2 regions of the Ureibacillus sp. MALMAid1270 genome follow, and region 2 is predicted to be linked to the other one. Evidence: a T-box and tRNA genes for the amino acid it is inferred to sense, from the RefSeq annotation. Region 2 holds a T-box; the other holds one or more tRNA genes.
What was found. A T-box is a leader RNA that pairs with one kind of tRNA and senses whether it is charged. The one in region 2 lies ahead of ACOQFO_RS11885 (valine--tRNA ligase), so its partner is inferred to be a tRNA-Val.
Positions count from the first base shown of each region.

Region 1 (3,385 bases), on a different contig from region 2:
ATGAGAAAATAAGCCCAGTTAATGGATTTCGAACATCCACTGATATTTCATAAACACTTTTTTCCTCGTTATATTTTTCAATGACTGTAGCAATGCAATGAAATATTTTAGGCAAAGGAATTTCTATTTTCCCTAGAACTAGCCGTTGCTTTTTCGATTCGATTTTCAAAATTCCATTAGTAGAAACATAGAAAGCTAAATCTGAGTAGAGAACGCTTGGCTCACCTAGATAATCTTTTATGATATTTTGTTTTGCATCATAGCTCATAAGGGCATTAAAGTATCGCTTCTTCTTCCCAAAATAAAATATTCTTTCCCAATGAATTTGTTCCTCACCATTTTTTCCTATCTTAGGTGTATTGGAAATAGTAAAGGAAATATCCGACCCTTGTTCAGGAAAAAGCAGTTTGAACTTTGTACCGAGCATAAGAATTGGATATAAAAATTTGGGACCAACTTTTATCGTCTTCATAACACCGGTTGCTTGAAATGGTTTTTCATTAATAAATTCATAACGTTTTTGCAGCATCGGGTGTAATCTATGAAACTCTTGATTTAAAACCATTTTATATATCGTCATTCATCTATTCATCTCTTTCTCTTGCAATTAGAAGCTGTTGGGATATCTTTACTGATTACAAAACCAATGATTGAAATCACTAAAAGGGAAATATTAAATGTTAATGGATTAAAAGGGTGAATTAGTAAACTTGAATCAGCCATTATTGCCACTATTGTAAGTAATGGAAAAACAATAATCTGCAAGCCAAATAAAAGTCTCTTCTTTTTGATAAATAGAAAAATAAATCCAAGTAAGATTTCAATTATTCCAGCGACCATAACGATCCAATATGCCAGTTCATTTGAAATCGGAATGAGATTATTGACCATTGATATTTCATCAGGATGTGAGTAGACAAGCTTTGGGATTAATCCATGATAAATCCAAATGAAGCTAAATAGGAATGAGGTGATCCAGTATACAAAAAATCTCAAATATTGAGAAACTGGAGCTTCATCTTTTTCCAACCATCTTTTTAACACATCAAAACTAAGCGCAGTGCCCCAACCAATGAGAGGGCGGAAAAGAAGTCTATCTAACACTTGTCCAAATTTACCGAAATTCACATCATAGTCGTATTGAGTAAGAAAGGTAATGGATTGCTCTTTAGGTATGTATTTCCAATAACCTCTACCTTCCTTTATAGGAGATATTCTTTGTTCAGTACCGAAATGAAGGGAGGATGATCGTGTTCCATTAATCGCTTCATGGCTTCCAGTGGATATGCCCCAACCCTCGATTTTTTGTCCAAATCCAAGACTCCGTGTGTATGTAAAATGTTGAGGTTCTTTATCCATTTTAGGTAAATATGTAATAGAAGAAAAACGGAGGTCCCATTGAGCATGGAGGTCTGGCGTTTGCGTTGCTTTCCATAAATCATCCATTTTGGTATCAATATCAATTTCAACATAAACTGGTTTTCGTTTCATCAAACAAATACCACCTTTCTCTAAAGAATCAGAGGATTTTTGCACGATATAAGTGTAAAATTAAGTATAACATGAATAATTTGTAATTTTTTGAAGAATGAATTAATATTTTCTTTTTTCGTAATTTATGCTAATATTTGGTTAACCCAATTTCGGTCTTGTAGCTCAGCTGGGAGAGCATCACGTCGACAACGTGAGGGTCGCAGGTTCGAGCCCTGTCGAGACCATATAGTTAGAACACCTCATTTTTTCTGAAATATACAGAAAGAGTGAGGTGTTTTTCGATTTTCGGAAATCCTAAATGTCCATAAATGATCATGAGATATTAGTATACACATTGACTTTGTTGTTAACGGTTTTACTTTTTACCCTCTAAGCACTTTTAAAATAGTATAACGAAAATTAAAAGAATTGTTGAAAAAACATTTCAGAAAATTATAATAAAGGAAATGGAAGTAAAAGGGGTTAAATGTATGTACATTTTAGGGATTGATGGTGGGGGGACGAAGACAACAGCAATAATTGCTGACGAGAATGGGAAAGTTTACAGTCAAACAATTACAGGAAGTAGTAACCCAAATACACTATCACAAGATCAATTCGAACAAGTGATGTGCGATTTATTGTGCCAATTACGAGAACATAACGAAGATATTTTTAATAGCATAGAAGTTTGTTTTGCAGGAATGGCTGGTGTCGGTGAAAGTGGTAGAGATGAAGAAATGAAATCGCTACTTCTTCAACATTTACCTTCTAATCCACTTGTCATCGTTCAAAATGATGCAGTTAATGCGCTTTATTCGGGTACTTTAGGTGCAACTGGGATCGTACAAATTGCTGGTACGGGAGCTATTACCATTGGATTAAATGAAAACAACAAAATGGTCCGTGTAGGAGGATGGGGGTATTTATTCGATGATGATGGTAGTGGCTTTTACTTAGGCAATGAAGCACTTCGAGCAGTTTTTCAACATCATGATGGAAGAGGAATGGACACAACATTAACTGAAGCAATCCTTTACCATTTTGAAGTGATGGCCGTACCAGATTTAATCGAAAAAATTTATGGTAAAGATCATCCTCGCTCCGTCATTGCACCACTAAGTAGATATGTAGTAAAGCTTGCAGAACTTGGGGATCAAGTTGCAAATACAATTATAGAAAATGCATGTAAAAAAATGATGCATTCTATTAAAACATGTCATAGTCAATTATTTGAACAAGACCATAATACCTCTGTTATATTATCTGGTGGCGTTTTTACAAACGAGGAAATTTTTGTTCAACATTTTAAAAAGTTTTCCAATGAAACCCATCCAAATTTGAAATTTAGTAAAACATTAATTCCTCCAGTTGGCGGCGCAATTGCTGCTGGGATAAAAGCAGTTCAAAAAAACATAGATCCTAACTTTGTTGAAACATTAAATAAAGGGGTCAAATTATGAAACTTGTGAATATCGAAGAGGTTGAAGTTAACCGAATTGTACAGCTTTGGAATAAGTGCTTAGGTAATTCATTCCCAATGACGGAAGAGTTATGGATTCAAAATACGGTAAATGATATGAATGTACAAAGAACAGGGTCCGTTGCAGCACTAGAAGGCGAAGAATTAGTAGGATTTGTCGTTACGAAGCAATATAAAGAAATAACTCCAGCGTATATGTCAAAAGAAATTGGATGGACTCAATGTTTGCTTGTGAACCCTGAGTCTCGAGGTAGAAGAATAGGATCAACCCTTTTACAACATGCAGAGGCGAGTTTTCAAAATGTGATGGAAATTCGTTTAGGTCGCGATCCATGGCATTACTTTCCGGGCGTTCCTTTAGAACAAAAAGACACAATCAAATGGTTTGAACATAAAGGCTATGTAAGGGAATCAATAGAGATTGATTTA
Region 1 covers NZ_JBMIRP010000056.1:34,656-38,040, reverse strand. The annotation lists gene ACOQFO_RS07050 (DUF4166 domain-containing protein) at 1-580, opposite strand, end outside; gene ACOQFO_RS07045 (DoxX-like family protein) at 589-1,491, opposite strand; tRNA gene ACOQFO_RS07040 (tRNA-Val) at 1,646-1,718, shown strand; gene ACOQFO_RS07035 (N-acetylglucosamine kinase) at 1,965-2,936, shown strand; gene ACOQFO_RS07030 (GNAT family N-acetyltransferase) at 2,933-3,385, shown strand, end outside.
Region 1: it has a tRNA-Val gene. The T-box ahead of ACOQFO_RS11885 (valine--tRNA ligase) is inferred to sense a tRNA for this amino acid. The anticodon was not compared.

Region 2 (3,385 bases):
GAAAACGGCCATAATGCAGATGAGAACCAAGTATCAAGAACGTCTTCATCTTGTGTCCAGTTTTCGCTATCTGCTGGTGCTTCTTTACCAACATAAATTTCGCCAGTTTCGTTGTGGTACCAAGCTGGGATTTGATGGCCCCACCAAAGTTGACGAGAAATACACCAGTCGTGAATATTTTCCATCCAACGGTTATAAGTGTTCTCAAAGCGGTTAGGAACAAAGTTTACTTTCTCATCTTCGTGTTTTTGGATTTCTAATGCTTGCTCTGCAAGTGGTCCCATTTTTACGAACCATTGTGCAGATAAGTACGGTTCAACAACTGCACCAGAACGTTCAGAGTGACCAACTTGATGCGTATGTGGTTCGATCTCAACAAGAACGCCAGCTTCTTGTAAATCTTTTACGATTTGTTTACGGCATTCGAAACGATCCATTCCTGCGTATTTACCTGCAAGGTCATTCATTGTTCCGTCTTCATTCATAACTAAAATTCTTTCTAAGTTATGACGGTTACCTACTTCAAAGTCATTTGGATCATGAGCAGGAGTCATTTTAACTACACCAGTTCCAAATTCCATATCAACATAATCATCAGCAACAATAGGGATTTCACGACCAACGATTGGAAGAATTACAGTTTTACCAACTAAATGTTTATAACGTTCATCTTCAGGATGTACTGCAACACCAGAGTCACCTAACATTGTTTCCGGACGTGTTGTAGCTACTCTTAATTTACCTGAGCCATCAGCTAAAGGATATTCCATATGATAGAATGCACCTTCAACCTCTTTATGAATTACTTCAATATCGGAAAGTGCAGTTTTTGCAGCTGGATCCCAGTTAATAATACGTTCTCCACGATAAATTAATCCTTTTTCGTATAATTTAACGAAAACTTCTTTTACCGCATCTGAAAGACCTTTATCTAATGTAAAACGTTCACGTGTGTAATCAAGAGCTAAACCAAGCTTTGACCATTGTGCACGAATATGACTAGCATATTCCTCTTTCCATTCCCAAGTTTTTTCAAGGAATTTTTCACGTCCTAAATCATAGCGGGATAATCCTTCAGCACGTAATTTTTCCTCGACTTTTGCTTGAGTTGCAATCCCTGCATGGTCCATACCAGGTAACCATAATGCATCATAACCTTGCATACGTTTCATACGAATAAGAATGTCTTGTAATGTTGTATCCCATGCATGACCAAGATGTAATTTACCCGTTACGTTTGGAGGTGGAATTACAATTGAATATGGTTCTTTCCCACTTTCCGGTTGTGCTTCGAAGTACTTTCCTTGTAGCCACCATTCGTAACGACCAGCTTCAATACTTTGTGGATCGTATTTTGTTGGCATTGAAATGTTTTGTTCTGTCATATGTTTGACTCCTCCTTGTAGTAATAAAAAGAAAAATAAAAAAACCCCTCTCGTCTTAAAAAGGACGAAGGAGTTTTACATTTATTCCGCGGTACCACCTTTATTCTAAGTCGATGATCAAGTATAAAACATTGAGATCGTCTTAGCTCTCGAATCGATAACGGTGTTTAACCGACATTTTGCTACTACTATTTCACAAAAGTTGCTCTTAGGCTACCTTCAAATGAATGATTGCAGAAACTTTTCAGCTACCGTTTCCTCTCTAATGCAAGCATGATCATTTTACTCTTCCTATTCATCGCATCACTATTGAACTAAAATTTTAAACTGTTCATATTGTATAATATAACATTAACAGTTTTCAAGTGACAATGAATTTATCTTGGATTTAATTTTTCTTGTGTAGGGTGAATTTTCCCAATAATCACGCGAAAACAAGCCATTTGGAAGGGAAGTGAACCTTTATGAAACGGAAAAGAAGAAGAAAAGGTTATAATCCTTATCTACTACCGCCTAAGTTGAGAAAAATTAGATTTTATTGCAAACAGATCATCATACCATTAGTTGTTTTCCAAGGGTTACGAACATTATTTTTCCCAACAACAGGAGATTTTTTATTTTTAATACTTTTAATCTTTATTGCTTGGTTACTCTGGACTGACTTTATTTGAATTAAGATTAAGAAGTGTGTAGGATTCACTTAAACTGGAGAAGAAATCATCATCATCAAATGCAGCGTCTTTTGTTTGTTGTTGTAATATATTTGATGTTTGAACATAATCATTTTGCTGATTTTCTTTTTGACTTTCAACAAAAATTTCTTCAACTTCAGGCTCTACATCATTTGATGAAAGTATAATCTCATCAGGTTCAAAGAAATTTGTAATACTTTCTTCAAAGATTGCTTCTTCCGGAATCTGTACTTCATCAAGTCTTTCTTCTAACTGATTTTCTAAATCACTTTCAACTTCAAATGGCTCTTCGCTTACCTCAACTAGATCTAGTTTTTCAGTATTTGGCTCTTGAATCATTTCGGCAAAAGCAGTTGCACTAGGTATTTCAAGAGGTACACTGCTTGATTCTAAATAAGATTCAAATGTCTGATTTATTTCCTCAAATTGAGGTTCAACCGCTTCCTCAAATTGAAGTTCAACCGCTTCCTCAGAGATTGTACAACAAACATCCCAGCTTACTGTAGCACATGAACCGTCATATACATTGTGTTGAATATTATCTACAGTAATTTCTGGGTTGCTACCAACTGGTAATTTTTCTTTCGGTAAGTTCACTTCTAAAGGTAAAGCATACTCAAAATACCCATTATTATCGTTTAATTCTAAATGTTCAATAAGTGTTCCTTCACTGTATTCAGGTAACTCATGCGGATCAAAACGTACAGTTGAAGTGATATGGTATATCCCTACTAATCTAAAACAATCTTCTGTCTCAATCAATTGCCAACGTGGTTTTATATCAACAGAAACAACATCTTCTACAATCCCTAACTCTTCTGGAAAAACAAATTGTGTTCTTAAATCCCAATTATAATTTTGCACTGATATCCCTCCCGCTAATACAATATGCGATAGAATTTCAAGTATGCAAAATAGCTCCATTCAAATTGAAATAATAGATTATTCATTTTCAACCTATTATTCTGAACAATTAACTACCTAATATCTATGTATAAACATCAATGAAAAAAGTGCCTTGCTCTATACATTAGAGTCAAGACACCTTTTATTTTATCTAGCTAATTTTTCAAATACTGTATGGAACGCTTGAATTGTTTTCTCAATATGCTCTTCTGTATGAGCAGTTGAGATAAATAAACCTTCGAACTGAGACGGTGGTAAGTAAATACCTTCCTCAGCCATTAGTTTATAATACTCAGCAAATAATGCAAGATCAGATGTTTTCGCTGTTGCAAAGTCTACTACATCTTCATTTGTTAAGAATAAACCAATCATTGAACCTGCACGGTTAACAGTATGAGGAAT
Region 2 covers NZ_JBMIRP010000090.1:29,611-32,995, forward strand. The annotation lists gene ACOQFO_RS11885 (valine--tRNA ligase) at 1-1,385, opposite strand, end outside; T-box leader at 1,443-1,693, opposite strand; gene ACOQFO_RS11890 (hypothetical protein) at 2,033-2,941, opposite strand; gene hemL (glutamate-1-semialdehyde 2,1-aminomutase) at 3,131-3,385, opposite strand, start outside.